DNA from 2 places in the Alishewanella sp. BS5-314 genome. Region 1 is predicted to be linked to the other one. Evidence: riboswitches for the same ligand, from Rfam matches in the RefSeq annotation. Region 1 holds a riboswitch; the other holds the start of a gene.
What was found. A riboswitch is a leader RNA that binds a small molecule or an ion and turns the genes downstream of it on or off. The one in region 1 is predicted to bind thiamine pyrophosphate.

Region 1 (7,847 bases):
CTGCCTGAGCTCAGCATAATCACGGCTGGCCAGCGGCTGCACCTCTAGCAGTACATAGCTAAAGTAGCGCTTTACCACCGGCAGCACCTGCTTAAAGTACGACAGCCCCACTTTTTTTTCATGCTCGCCGGCGACCAGTAATACCGTTGCAAAGCCCTGTGCCTTAATCGCCTGACATTCTTGCTCGACCTCAGCCAGAGTCAGGGTACGCCTTTTTAGCGCATTACTCATCGAGAAACCGCAATAACTGCAATCATTCGCGCATAAATTGGATAAATACAGCGGAATATAAAACTGCAGCGCATGGCCAAAACGCTGGCGGGTAAGCAGCTGTGCCTGGCTAGCCATCTGCGCTAAAAAAGGCGTTGCCGCCGGTGAAATTAACGCTGCAAAATCATCCAGATCACGGCGATTTTTCGCTAAAGCGCGCTGCACCGCAGCTGCATCGGCCTGCATAATTTTTTGTTGCCACTGCTGGCTATCTTGCCTGGCCAGCAGCAAACTAAAGCCGCAGGGCTCAAGCTGCAGCGCTTGCGCATCATTCGCCATGGTTGCATCGGCTAAGGCATTGCTTGTCATAGGCTCTCCAAAAAGGCCGTTAACGGGCTGCTGGCTACGGCTTGTTGCTGACGGGCAGCTAAACCAGCTTGCTGGGCTAACTCCCCGGCCTGGCACGCCAGTTTAAAGGCTTGCGCCATAGCAATAGGATCCGCTGCACTGGCAATGGCGGTATTAACTAATACCGCGGTAGCGCCTAACTCCAGCGCCTCGCTGGCATGACTTGGTGCACCAATACCGGCGTCAACTATTACTGGTACTCGGCTTTGCTCAACAATAATGCGCAAGAAATCGCGGGTTTGCAGGCCCTGATTTGAGCCAATGGGCGCGCCCAGTGGCATCACCGCTGCGCAGCCAACTTCTTCTAAACGTTTACACAGCACCGGATCGGCGCCGCAATACGGCAACACCACAAAGCCTTTGGCCACCAACAATTCAGCGGCTTTAAGCGTTTCAATGGGATCGGGCAATAAATAGCGCGGATCAGGGTGAATTTCTAATTTTAGCCAGTGCGTTTGCAGTGCTTCACGCGCCAGCTCAGCCACAAACACTGCTTCTTCGGCGGTGCAAGCACCAGAGGTATTTGGCAGTAGCTTAACGCCCAGTGCGCTAAGCACCGGTAAAATTTCATCCTGACGTGTCATCAAATCGACCCGCCTAAGCGCCATGGTGACCAGCTCGGTACCACTGGCTGCTAAACTTTGCTGCATTAAACCAGCACTTTGAAATTTACCGGTGCCGGTTAGTAAACGTGATTGAAAAGTGTGTCCTGCTATTTGATAGGCCATATTTACCCTCCAGCTATGGCAGTAAACAGCATAATCGTATCGCCATCGTTAAGCGGCTGAGTATCCCAGCAACTACACGGGATCACCTGCTGGTTAATGGCAACCGCGATACCGGGGCGTAGTTGTTGTTGCCCGGCCAAAAACTCTGCCACAGTGCAAGGCGGCGTTAATGAAAAAGGTTGTTGATTAAAATAAATCAGCATCGTGTTTGCTCTCTTTAATCGAATTAGGGCGAAAAAGGTCAGCTGTCGCCGGCGGCACAGATCGGACATGCCGGATCCTGTTGCAGCTTTAACTGACTACTCTGGCCGTGCAGACCATCAAAACAGTGCAAGCGGCCAAAGGACACATCGCCTATTTGCAAGAGGTGTTTAAGCGCCAGCAGCGCTTGCTGGCAGGCCACCATGCCAACTAATGGCCCCAAGATGCCGCTTTGTAAACAGCTGGGGCTATCCTGCCAATCGGGGTATAAGCATTGATAGCAGCCCTGCCCCAGCCAGGGTTGAAGCGCCAATAGCTGCCCCTGCCAACCACTGGCGGCACCGCTAATCAGCGGCACCTGCCGTAAATAACTGGCCTGATTAATCGCTAAGCGGCTGCTGGCGTTATCAGTGCAATCCAATACCAGATTAACCTCAGGTAACAGCGCCAGCAGATCAGACAAGGTTAAGCGTGCAGCCAGAGGGGTAATGACCAGCTCCGGGTTTTGCGCCTGTAACCGCGCTTTGGCAGCATCGACCTTTAACTGGCCAACCTCGGCACTGCTATACAATAATTGCCTGGGTAAATTGCTTAAGCTGACGCGATCATCATCGGCCAGCAGTAAATGCCCCACGCCAGCTCCGGCTAAATAGGACGCTACCACGCTGCCTAAACCGCCTAAACCAATAATCAACACCTTGCTATGCAACAATCGCAATTGCTGGCTCTCATCCATTTCCGGGAGCAGCAGTTGCGCGCTATAGCGCAGCTGCTGGGCTGGCGTTAGTCCAGGCATATGGCGTCTACCTCATCTTTTACATCGGCCGGCTTTTTGCTTACCGTCAAGGCTGACGCAGGCATCACTTGCTGAGCTTGCATCCTATTTTTAGCTTGCGCCAGGCACGCCATTAGCTGTTGGGTTGCCTGTTCAGGATCGGCTGCTTCGGTAATAGCCGTTACCACCGCAATACTATTTACCCCGGTAGCCGACACCGCCGCTACACGATCATGATTAATGCCGCCAATCGCTACCGTTGGATAAGGTGCTGCCAAGGGTACATACTGCGCCAGTCTGGCCACGCCTTGTGGCTGCGAGGGCATTTGCTTGGTTTTGGTTGGGAAAATATGCCCAAGCGCAATATAAGACGGCTGTAGCGCTTTGGCGCGTAGCAACTCGGCATAGCCATGGGTCGACACGCCCAGCCGGATCCCCGCTTGCTGTAAGGCAGGCAGATCGGCAGTAGCTAAATCTTCCTGCCCCAGATGCACGCCATAGGCGCCAAGCTGCAAGGCCAGCTGCCAGTGATCATTTATAAACAAGTGCGCCTGATACTGCTTAGCCAGTGCAATGGCTGCCGCGATTTCAGCGCTAAGCAGTTGCTGATCAGCTGTTTTAATTCGCAGTTGGATGATGTTAACCCCAAGCGGTAATAACCGCTTTAACCAGGCTACGGAATCAACCACCGGGTACAGCCCCATTTCCGGTTGCGCTAAAGATGCAAAAGCGGCGGATGGTGGCGTTAAATCCGCTAAGCTCGCCCCCTGATACAGCGCCTGTACCTGCGCCGTATTAAGCCAAAGTGGAAAATGTTCGACGGCAATAGGCAATGGCAAGTGGCTTAAGGTGCCGGCTCCCCGGCCAGTTGCATAGGCCGCCGCAAGAGCACGGTTAAGATAGGCTTTAGCCAGCACTATAGCATCATGTAGTGGATAATCCAGCGCCAGCGCACTGGCAATAGCACTAGATAAACTGCACCCAGTACCATGGTTATGCGGCGTTGTGATGCGCGGACTGGCCAGCCAGGCTTGCTCTGTCGCCGTCACCAGATAATCCAGTGCCAGATGTTGGCAGCCACTGGCATGACCGCCTTTAACCAAGACCGCGGCAACGCCCTGCGTTAACAATGTTTGGGCGGCAGCGAGGATTTGTGCTGGCGACGCCACAGGCAAGCCGGTTAAGGCGGCTAACTCGGGCAAATTAGGCGTGAGCAAACTGGCATAGCGGTAAAGTTCGGGTAAGCAAGTGCCGGGTTGCTGTTGTTCGGGCAATAAACTGTCACCGCAGCTGGCAATAAGTACCGGATCGATAATGATCGGTATCGTTTTGGGTAGAGTTGAGAACAACTCGGCCAGTTGCCGCTGTTGCGCCTGACTCGCAACCAAACCCACTTTAATCGCCACTGGCGGTAAATCGGCCAGTAAAGTTTGCCACTGCGCGGCCAGCATCTGTTCAGATACCAGCTCCACCCGCGCCACTTCTACCGAGCTTTGCGCCGTGATTGCAGTGATAAGGCTACAGCCATGCACACCAAAGGCGCGCATGGTCAGTAAATCCGCCTGAATGCCGGCACCGCCACCCGAGTCAGAGCCGGCAATAGACCAGACAATCGCTTTAGCTGCCGCGGTTTTATTGCCGCTCATCTTAGCCGCCTGCGGCATCAACTCAGAGTGTGGCTGCATAATCACGTACATCCTGAGTAATTTTCATTGAGCAGAACTTCGGGCCACACATTGAGCAAAAATGCGCGCTCTTGTTCGACGCTTGCGGTAAGGTTTCATCGTGATACTGACGGGCAGTTGCCGGATCCAGCGCCAGATTAAACTGATCTTCCCAGCGAAACTCAAAGCGCGCCTTCGACATCGCATTATCACGAATTTGTGCACCCGGATGCCCTTTGGCCAGATCCGCAGCATGGGCAGCTATTTTGTAGGCAATCAGCCCCTGTTTCACGTCCTCTTTATTGGGCAGGCCTAAATGCTCTTTCGGTGTCACGTAGCAGAGCATGGCGCAGCCAAACCAACCGATAAAGGCGGCGCCAATGCCCGAGGTGAAATGATCATAACCCGGAGCAATATCGGTCGTCAGTGGTCCCAGGGTGTAGAATGGCGCTTCATGGCAGTGTTTCAGCTGCTCATCCATATTCTGCTTAATCAAATGCATCGGCACATGGCCCGGGCCTTCAATCATCACCTGTACATCGTACTCCCAGGCGATTTTGGTCAGCTCTCCCAGGGTCGCCAGCTCAGAGAACTGCGCCTCATCGTTGGCGTCATAAATCGAGCCCGGGCGCAGGCCATCGCCTAACGACAGCGACACATCATAAGCAGCACAAATTTCGCAAATTTCCCGAAAATGCTCATATAAGAAATTTTCGCGCTGATGCGTTAAACACCACTTCGCCATGATCGAGCCACCTCGGGATACAATGCCGGTCAGGCGCTTGGCGGTCATTGGCACATAAGCCAATAACACCCCGGCATGAATAGTAAAATAATCAACGCCCTGTTCGGCTTGCTCTAACAGCGTATCGCGAAAAATCGGCCAGGTCAGATCTTCGGCCACGCCTTTGACTTTTTCCAGCGCCTGATAAATTGGCACTGTACCAATAGGTACCGGGCTATTGCGGATGATCCAGCTGCGGGTCTGATGAATATCGCGCCCGGTAGACAGATCCATTACCGTATCGGCGCCCCAGCGCGTGGCCCACACCAGCTTTTCCACCTCTTCTTCAATGCTGGAGGTGACGGCCGAGTTACCGATATTGGCGTTCACTTTTACCAGAAAGTTGCGGCCGATAATCATCGGTTCGGCTTCAGGGTGGTTAATATTGGCCGGAATAATGGCCCGGCCAGCGGCCACTTCGGCGCGGACAAACTCCGCTGTGATTTGCGCAGGCAAGGCCGCGGCATAGGGCTGCCCCGGATGTTGATGCGTTAACAAGGCACTTTTAACCTGATCGCGGCCCATATTCTCGCGAATGGCGATATATTCCATCTCCGGGGTGATAATACCGGCGCGGGCATAATGCAATTGCGTAACCCTTTTACCCGGCTTGGCTTTCAAAGGTTGCCGGTTTAACCGATGCGGCACTGGCGCTTCCAACTGTTGCTGCTGACTAAAACGCGAACTTAGCCCGTTCAGTTGTTCAGTATCCTGTCGCTCTAAAATCCACGGCAGGCGCAGCGGCGCTAAGCCATCTTCAACACTGATACTGGCGCCCGGATCGCCATAAGGGCCTGAGGTATCATATACCGGCACCGCTTCATTCGGCTCAGTAATGGGCGCCTCGGGCGTGCCACCAACCACCGTATCAGCCAGCATAATCTGGCGCATTGCCACCTGAATATCTGGCCGGCTGCCCGATAAATAAAGGCGCTTCGAATTGGGATAGGCCTCGCCTTGCAGCTGAGCAATAAAATCGCGTGCCGCCTGGCGCTGTGCGCGACGTGACGATATGCCCGACTCAACAAGGTTAGATGTCGCCTGAGTTGGGGCTGTTTGTGATTCTGGGGTAAATAATTCTGTGGTTGACATAGCAATCTCACCAAAAAGTTAAGGGAAAATGCTTGTCAGGAGTGTTGGATAGGATTAAGTGTCAGCAGCAAAATCAAACTGCTATTCAGCAGCTCTTGCGTTACTTATCAGATGACACAACTCAGAATAGAGATTTGTAAGCCTCGGTATTCGTCGCTGGTCAGCTGGTACATAATCACTACTTGTTCCCTTCGCAGGTATTAGCCTGATCAGGTTCAACGGATCCCGCAATGCGGTCTCAGCTTCAGGGCAATATCGCCCTGATGCACTCCGACAAGTTTGTATCTTGGTCTTGCCTTTTTAATTAACCATAAATTTACCGAAAAGAAAAGCCCGACTTGCGGCCAGGCCGGCAACAATACGCACCGGTTGGCTTCGCCGGCATAACCCCGTATCATGGCGGCGAATTTGGACAGAGTAAGAATCTATGCTGCAAAATAACCCGCTGTTAGCCCAGCTGAAACAGCAACTGCGTGAATCGCTGCCCGTTAAAGAGGGGGTGGTCAGAGCCACCGCCAAGAACTTTGGTTTTCTGGAAGTCAGTGATAAAGAAAGTCACTTTATCAGCCCGCCACTGATGAAAAAGCTGCTGCATGGCGATCGCATTACGGCTGTGATCCGTGAAACCGATGATAAAACGCAGGCCGAGCCGGAAGCGCTGTTAGAGAGTGGTCTGAGCCACTTTGTCGGTCGGGTAAAACGCTTTAAAAATCGTCTGCAAGTACTTCCCGACCTACCGTTATTTAAAGAGGCCTTAAAAGCCAAGGCGGTAAATGGCCTGGAAGATAAAGCACTCAGTGAAGGCGATTGGGTTAAAGCCAGCCTGGTGCAGCATGCCTTAAAAGACGAGCAGTTTCTGGTCGAGGTGACTGAGCTGATTGCCAAAGCCGACGATGCCAACGCGCCCTGGTTAGTGGTACTGGCCCGGCATAATTTACCTAAAGCCGCGCCTGAACTTAGCGGCGAATTAGCCCAGCTTGAGCTGGAACGCGCCGATCTTAGCGCCACGCCGTTTTTTACCATCGACAGCAGTAGCACCCAGGATATGGATGATGCCATTGCAATCAGCGAAACGGCCGAGGGCTGGTTATTGCAGGTGGCGGTCGCCGATCCGGATGCCTATATCCATGCTGGCTCAGCGCTGGATAGCATTGCCGCCGAGCGGCTATTTACGACCTATCTGCCAGGTCGCAATGTACCGATGTTACCACGGCAACTGGCCGACGAGCTCTGTTCATTGCACCCCGGCCAGTTGCGACCGGCACTGGTGTTACGCCTGCAGATCCTAAAAGATGGCAGCGTCGGCTCGGCGCCAGAGTTTCAGCTGGCCACCATTTGCTCACAGGCACGCTTTGATTATCAGCTGGTGTCTGATTATCTGAGCGGCACTGGTGACTGGCAACCTGACTCTGAAGTAATGGCCAGCCAACTGCATAGTCTCTGTGCGATGGCAAAAGCCCGCCAGCACTGGCGTAAAACCCATGCCATCGTTTTTCAGGATAAGCCGGACTACCGCTTTGCATTAAATGAGCAAGGTCAGGTGATCGCCATTCACGCCGAACACCGCCGTATTGCCAATGTGATGGTCGAAGAAGCGATGATCGCCGCCAACCAGGCTTGTGGCCGTTATCTGGCAGAGCAGCTGGGATTTGGTGTCTTTAATAGCCACAGCGGCTTTGAAAGCAGCAAACTTAACCCACTCAATGAGCTGCTAGCCAGCTTTGCTGCACCAGTGCAGGGTGAAGCGTTGACGCAACTCTCCGGGTTCTGTCAGCTGCGTCGCTGGCTGGATCAGCTACCCACGCCTTATCTGGATAACCGGATCCGCCGCTACCAGGCTTATGCCGGCGTCAGTATCACTCCGGCGCCGCACTTCGGCCTGGGCGCTGAACACTATGCCACCTGGACCTCGCCGATCCGTAAATACAGTGATTTGGTCAATCAGCGCTTACTCAAAGCCATACTGCTGCAACGCCCGGCAGAGG
Region 2 (7,847 bases), 1.5 Mb from region 1:
CCTTACAGCGTCTTGCTGTGCAATGTCAGCTGCAGTTGATAATGGCTGCGCCATGCAAAATATCCCACCACGGCAATAATGGTATACAGCATAAACAACGCGGTCAGAAAATACAGATGTTTTTGCGCATAGATAAAGATCGACACGGCATCAATCACCACCCAGTATAGCCAGTTTGATAACAGCTTTTTCGCGACCAGCCAGGTGGCTACCAGGCTAAAGGCTGTGGTTTGAGCATCCAGATAGGCAAAGTCAGCCCGGGTATAATTGGCCATCAGGTAGCCTAATGCCAGACCGCCCATCGCGGTCAGGCTGATCAGTAATAAATGACGCTGCCAGGCCCATTCAAACACGGTATGAGCCTGCCCGGGTTGCTGCTTCAGTTGCTGCCAGCGCCACCAACCATACAAGGCCATACCGGCATAATACAGATGCAGCAGCGCATCGGATAACAAGGCAGAATCCCACATCACATGAGTAAAAAGTAAGGTGCTGAGCAAGGCCGCCGGCCAACACCAGATGCTCTGCTTCAGGGCCAGTAACACATAGGCTATCGCCAGTACCGTCGCCACCAGCTCGATACTGTGCAACAGTTGCCAGTCGGCAATCAGCTTGCTCAGCAGTTCATTCATGGCCGTAAATCACCGGGAATAAACTTACAGACAAACACCAGCTTACCGTAGTGCTCCATCGACCAGCGCATACAACGCTGTAAGGCTTGCATCACAGCGTCGTATTCACCAAAGATCTGGGTGCTCATGGTATTGGTCAGCACTTCAATCTCCGTCTCCTGCGCTAACTGCCCAAGAAAGGCCAGAATAGGGCCTTTATAATCCTCGGCCAGCGGATACTTACTAATTTCAACTGAGAGTTGCATTCGAACCTCCATTAGAAGCTATAGCTGATAGTGGCACCGAAGCGGCGCGGTTCAGCAAACTGTTCATAAACATGGGGCGCATATTCATCACGGGGATCATTGCCAAAATAGAATCCCCGCACCCCAACATCTTTATCCAGCGCATTGCGCAGCCATACTGCCAGCTCCCACTGTGCCAGCTGATAGCCAAGCCGCAGATTCAGCAGTTGGCTGCTACCGGCTTTAGCATTATGACCATCTGAGTAGTAGAAACCACTGTTACCCTGCACGCCCGCTTGCAGCGTCAGCTGTTCAGTCAGATACCAGTCGGCACCGACACTGTAGTTAACACGTGGCGCATGCGCCTGATCGCGGCCGGTCATATCCAGGCCACTGTCGGTCTGGTAACGACCCAATTTGCTTTGCAAATAGCCAAGATTGACAAAAAGTTGTGTACTTGGTGACAACAGCAGTCGGGTTTCGGCTTCCAGACCATAGTTACGGCCACTGGCGGCATTATCGATAAAGCCGGCAAACTCCGGGCCCAGATCCGGATTTAACCAACCCTTAACCTGCATATCATCCCGCCACATATAAAACGCAGCCACTCGGGTGGTCAAACTGCCATCGGCAGCACTACCCTTGACGCCAAACTCAGCATTGAGCAAGCTCTCCGACTTAAAGCTGGCTTTTTCAGCCAGTTGCGCAAAACGATCTTCGCCGGCTCTGGCCAGAGCTTCACCATTGATCCCGCCCACCTTATAACCGCGTGATAACAAGCCATACAGCATCGCTTGCTGATTCAGCTGATAGTTCAGACTGATTTTACCGCCCCACAGGGTTTCGTTCGGGCGCAAACTAATATTACCCGAGTCCAGATAGTCATCGCGGTAGCGCTCGACACGCCCGCCCAGCACCAGTGTCAGTTTTTCGGTCAGCGGGCTTTGGGTTTCAGCATAAAGCGCCAGATTACGCCGCTCCAGGCTGCTATCAAAATAACGCCAACGACTCTCGGCCCGGCGTAATCGCGACAGAGACAGGTCACGTTGACTGGCATAAAGCCCAACAACCCAGTCAGTTTGCCCCCATAGCTGGCCGTCGGTTTTAGAGGTTAGCCGGTAATCCAGCGTCCATTGTTCACGGCCGCGCAGGTAACGATCCTGATAGGAGTAACCCCAGGGATGGATACCAACATAACTCCAGTCTTCATCAAAGCCATAATCCGAATCCGCGTTCAGATAGCTCAGCTGGGTAAACATATCCGCCAGCGCCAGCCCCTGATAGTCTGCTGTCACAGCTACGGCTTTGCTACGTAATTTATCCTGCCCGGGTTCATCGGATAAGGTGGTGCGGTTACGATCCAGCGAAAAGGCGTCGTAACCATTTTGCTGATCAATCAAATGCGCGGTAAAGCCGAGTTTCAGATCAGCTAACGCCTGATAGTTAAGGCGCAACCGGGCAGTAAATTCATCCAGATTATTGGTATCATCGCGGTTCAGATAGGCATTGTGAATAAAACCCGCTGATTTATTCTGATCCAGCGCCAGGCTGTACGCCAGCTGTTCACTGATCGGCGCACTATAGACCCCGGTTAACTGCCAGCTATCGTAGTTAGCCACAGTGGCACTGACCTTACCTTCTGCCACGGCGGTAGGCGCCTTACTGGTCAGATTTACCATGCCAGCCAGCGCATTGGTACCAAAACGGGTGGCTTCCGGGCCACGGAAGATTTCCAGTTGCTCCGGATGCGCCAGACTGCTGATCCCCAAGCCGGCATAGTCGATGCCATCAATCAGAATGCCCACCGATGGGTTAATCACATCAATAAATTCGCTGCGCTCGCCAATACCCCGCACCTGTAAAAAACGGCCACGGGACGCCCCGGCGGCAAAGTTGACATTGGCGAATTGCCGCAGTGCGTCATCCAGGTGTTGTACCGACTGGCGCTGTAAATCCTGCTCGGATAAAACCGCCACACTACCTGCCAGACGTTGCAGATCCTGTTGCCGGAAATCGCCTTTTACCGTGATATGTTCAAGTTCAGCTTCGGTTGCGCTGACCGCTAGGGCAGCGCTTAACGCCAGAGATAATGCAGAAATACGAAACAGCATGTGATCAACTCCGAATAGGTGTAGCGGATCACACAGCATGGCTCAGGACACGAAAGTCACAGGCACGCTTTTTTGGGGAGTTAGCACCATCCCTCCGCCGGTATGATCCGGATCAGGTTCTAAGGGTTTACCAAAACGGCATCTCAGCACACCTCCGAATCTATCAGAGGGGCACCCCTTGGTTGCGCTGGCAGTCTAGAGGACTTATTACCAAAATTCAAGCGGCAAAAGAGTAAGCCTGCTCTAGCTTACTCTAGCGCCACTGTTGTAGCTGATTAATATTTTCCGTCAGAGTTTGCACCAAATTAGCCGCCGGGATTGGTCTGGCAAATAAATAGCCCTGGCCCTGATCACATTGGTGTTGCAGCAAGCTTTTTGCCTGAGCCTGGGTTTCCACGCCTTCCGCCACGACCTGTAAGCCTAGCTTGCGGACCATGGCAATGGTCGAGGTAATGATGTCGTAGTCGGCCTGATTATCCAGCATGCCAAATACAAAGCTCTTATCAATTTTGATGGTGTCTACCGGTAGTTGCCGTAAATAACTGAGCGAAGAATAGCCAGTACCAAAGTCATCAATCGCCAGTGCAAACCCCTGTGCTTTCAGGCGCTGCATACTATTGATCGTCTCGGTCAGATTTTTTGCCAACATACTCTCAGTAAGTTCAAACTCAAAATCCGCAGCGTTCAGCTGATATTTCTGCAGTAACTGCTCCAGCACCACCGGTAAGCCCGGATCAGTTAATTGTGCCGGCGACAGATTAATGGCCAGCTGCAGATCGCCCAGCCCAGCCTGACGTAAGCCCGCCATCAGGCTAAAGCCCTGTTCGATAACCCAGTAGCCAACCGGGATCATTAACTGCGCATATTCCAGCACCGAGATAAATTCGTCTGGCGGTACCAGACCCCGGCTTGGACTTTGCCAACGTAACAATGCTTCCAACCCGACCAATTTCCGGTCGGTCAGGCGGATCTTCGGCTGCAAATGTAAGTCAAACTGCTGCAAACTCAGCGCCAGCTTCAAATCCTGCTCTAATGCCAAACGATCCTGGAACGCATCAAACATCTGTTGGCTATAGAAGTGCCAGCAACAGCCGCCGCGAGCCTTAGCCTGATACATAGCAAGGTCGGCCTGACGCACCAGATCATCCGGTTTAAGGCTGGCATCCCGGCTGCAGCTGATACCAACACTAACGTTCAACTGATATTCCTCGCCCTGTAAATGCATCGGTTGCCGGAATACCGCAACCAACCGTGCCGCCAACTGCTCCAGTTGCTGCAGATCGGCCGCTTCGGTGACCACCACAAATTCGTCACCGCCAAAACGACAGGCTAAGTCGGTTTTTTGCAGCACGGTCCGTAAACGCTGTGCCGCTTCAATTAACAGTTGATCGCCCTGCTCATGGCCGCGAATATCGTTTACGCGTTTAAACTGGTCCAGATCAAGAAAGAACAGTCCGAGAAAGTGCCCGGCCGGTGTTAAGGCGGCCAGCCGCTTTTTCAGCTGGAACTGCAACATATTGCGATTCGCCAGACCGGTCAGCAGGTCAAACATCGCCATATTTTCCAGCTCACGGGTTTGGGTCAGTACGTCATGTTGCAGCTGCTCCAACTGAAAGCTCAGGGTCTGACTGACTTCACTTAAGCGATCAACCTCATCGACCAGCAGCGGGCTTTTCACCGGCAAGGCGGCCCGAAACGCCTTAAACTGATGTTCAGCCAACAGTGGCAATACCCGGGACACCTTTAATAAGCGACCGGTCAGGCGTCGGGTTAACCAGTAGGTTAACCAGGCAAACAGCAAAAAGCACAGCGAGGCCATACCGATCAATTGCCAGCGAAATTGCTGGTTAGCTCTCTGATAGGCACTGAGATCTTCCAGCAGCAGTAATGCATAGTGCTGCCCCTGCTGCTCCGTCAATGGCAAAGCATACAGATAGTATGAGTCCGGGCCTGCCTGAAACAAACCGGTGGTGACATCTAAATTGGTTAACGCCGCGGTTGGCGCGGCGGAAGTCGCTGACAGAATACGCGTCTGCTGACCACCGGTGGCGACGATCACGACTTCACTGCGCAACGCCTGCCCCATCGCAACAACAATATCGGCCAGCGTTTGACTGGCAATTAAAACGCCAACCTGACCATCACCATCGGATAACGGCAAACTAACCAGGGTACTACAATGCTCAGCGCAATAATTACGGGTAACCGGCCGTTGTTGCTGTCGGGTTTGGATTACCATTTCGGCCAGTTCAGCCGGCAGCGCACTGGTCGCGAATAGCGGTTCCGTCTGCTCGGGCGCAAAAAACCACAGGGCTTCAATATTCAGATATAAGCTAAAGCTGTCGTAGCGCTGTTGCAGAGCCTCAGTAAACTGGCTAAAGCCTTGTTGTGCTGGCAGTTGCATCAGCTCAGCGAAGCTGTCAAACCAGGCCTGCAGCTGGCTGTGTAATAATTGCTGATACTGGCTGAAATGCTGCTCAACCTGCTGTTGCTTTAACTGTTGTTGGGTCGCAAAGCTATCGTTCAGACGTTGTACGGAAATAGAGGTCGTCACAATCAGTAGTACCAGCATCAACACCAGGGTTAATGCCAGGATCTTGGATGGAAAGCTTAGAAAGCGCATCAGAACCAATACATCAGTTGTAATGCCCACAACTGCCAGTAGCGCTGCTGATTTCTGCTCAGATCTGGTACCAGGCTAGGCGACAAACGGCCGGTGCCATCAACCCAATGCTGCTCGGCCTGTAAGCGTAAATTTGGCGCCAAATCGTAACTCAACCCCAGCATCAGACTTTGCTGATAGCCAAAATAAGCCGGCACCCCGAGCTGTTCCAGGCTACTGCCGCGTTTATCATGCTTGTTACGGGTTAAATAATCGACCGTTGCCAGTGCAGATAAGCCCCCGCTAAAACGATAACGGGCCGATAAATATCCGCCCAGACCGTGCAGCGTTTCGGTAAATACCGGCAGATAAAAGCCATTTACCGACATCCGCTCTTGCATCAACTCAGAAGCAAACTCCCAGTTTTCCAACTGGTACCGCCAATTGAGCATCACCCGCTGTAAAATCACCTCGCTGGCAACAAAAACATCAGGATTGCCCGGGTTGTAACTGAATTCGGAATCCAGTAACGACAACCCATAACTGGCCTGACTGCCAGTCCCCTGCCAAAACACACTGGCCTGATGCACATACTTTTGCTCCGCCTTACCCTGGATCTGCGGACTTAGTAAAATACGACTTTGATCGCGACTGATTTTGGTCGCACCATAACTCCAGTTATATTCCAGTTCACCGGCCGGGTGCTGCCAATATCCCTTTAGGCCAATACCATCACTGGCCACGGCAATATCGCGAAAGGCATCATAATAGACCGATTGCGGTAAAATAATGCTGGGGCGGGTAAAGGGCACATCGCGGGTACTGGAAAATAGCCAGTGTTGGTTTTTATAACGCCCAAGATAGAGATTGATCTGATGATCAAAGCGCTCAACCAGACTAAAATCCAAAAACAGATAATCCAGTCGAGCGCCCTGTGGGTAGCGATTCCCACCGTCCAGATAAACAACCTGGCCAGCAAATCGCCAGCGATCTGAGAGCTGCCATTTAGCATTTAAGCCCAGTTCACTTAGCGCCGATGACACCTTACCAGAGTTATTGATCGCATTGGAATTCTCGGACTGCGCCAGCCCCTGTGCAATAAAGCCATGCCATTCTACGCTGGCAGAGGCAGTAGTATGAGCGGATAACGCCAGCATTGCCGCGGCTGACCAACTAATTTTCATACGGTGTCACCACTTTTAATTCAGCCGTGCCGGTACCGGCGGGCAGATAGCCAATAGCGCCGGGAGTTTGAGAGAGGGCGGTACGCAATTCATCGACTGACGCCAGCAGCAGTGGCGAACCGCCGATACCCGAGTAGCGTTGCCGGTGCCAGATTGCATCCAGTTGGTAAGGAAACATCTTCAGAAATTTACGGGTAAACGCCTGGTGCAGCTCATGATCGGAGGCTAGTACCAATACCTGAATGCTCTGGCCGTCAGACCAGCGGGTTTGCCGCATGGTAAATATGGCTCTTAACTGTGCAGTAGTAAGCTGAGTATCTGCAACCGTGGCATGTACTACGACCTCCACCGCCCGGCAGGGCAGCGTCAGCAGCAGACAACAGAGCACAAACCACAATCTCATCGCATATCCGTTTAAACAAGCCGTTTCGCTCAGCCACGAAAATGCCGGTCAATGACCGGCATTTTCTGCAACTTAATAACCTAATATGCTTAAGATATTGAATACACGATACTTGCGCAATAGTACCTTTGGGTTGTTACCGGTAGATAAAAAAATTTATAACCCCAGATACCAGGTAGCAATCGAAAAATACAGTACCACTCCTGCCACGTCTGCAATAGAGGTAATCAAGGGGCCACTGGCGGTGGCCGGGTCCAGATTAAAGCGACTCAGTAAAAACGGCAGTGACATACCTATTAAGCTACCAACCACTACCACCAGCATCATAGTGGACGCGACGACGACGGCAATATCAGCGCCACCGCGCCAAAAGCCAAGGCCAACCACAGCGGCAGACATAGTTAAACCCAGCAAACCGGCAACCAGACACTCTTTGCCCAGTAAATAGCCCCAGTCGCGCAGTTTGATATCACCGGTGGCCAGGGCCCGAACCATTAGCGTTCCGGACTGGGCGCCGGCGTTACCGCTACTGGCGATCAGTAACGGCAAGAAGAATAACAAGGCCAGATAACTGGAAATGGTTTCTTCATAAAAGGCGATACCGGCACCGGAAAAAATATTACCAAACACCAGCACCACCAGCCAGAATACCCGCTTGCGGTACAGCAAACCTATGCCCGCCTCTTTGACG

Region 2: it holds a riboswitch for thiamine pyrophosphate, as region 1 does, so the genes downstream of both, H1D31_RS14485 (TonB-dependent receptor) here and thiC (phosphomethylpyrimidine synthase ThiC) in region 1, are expected to answer to the same signal.

The regions. Positions count from the first base shown of each region.
Region 1 is NZ_JACEHJ010000002.1:629,874-637,720, reverse strand. Features, by position in the region: gene thiH (2-iminoacetate synthase ThiH) at 1-579, opposite strand, end outside; gene H1D31_RS07505 (thiazole synthase) at 576-1,346, opposite strand; gene thiS (sulfur carrier protein ThiS) at 1,349-1,549, opposite strand; gene H1D31_RS07495 (HesA/MoeB/ThiF family protein) at 1,588-2,343, opposite strand; gene thiE (thiamine phosphate synthase) at 2,331-4,007, opposite strand; gene thiC (phosphomethylpyrimidine synthase ThiC) at 3,991-5,784, opposite strand; TPP riboswitch at 6,032-6,145, opposite strand; gene H1D31_RS07480 (exoribonuclease II) at 6,290-7,847, shown strand, end outside.
Region 2 is NZ_JACEHJ010000002.1:2,127,913-2,135,759, forward strand. Features, by position in the region: gene H1D31_RS14470 (phosphotransferase) at 1-54, opposite strand, end outside; gene pnuC (nicotinamide riboside transporter PnuC) at 3-632, opposite strand; gene H1D31_RS14480 (hypothetical protein) at 629-877, opposite strand; gene H1D31_RS14485 (TonB-dependent receptor) at 889-2,967, opposite strand; TPP riboswitch at 3,040-3,156, opposite strand; gene H1D31_RS14490 (putative bifunctional diguanylate cyclase/phosphodiesterase) at 3,221-5,590, opposite strand; gene H1D31_RS14495 (hypothetical protein) at 5,590-6,753, opposite strand; gene H1D31_RS14500 (hypothetical protein) at 6,743-7,156, opposite strand; gene mgtE (magnesium transporter) at 7,313-7,847, opposite strand, start outside.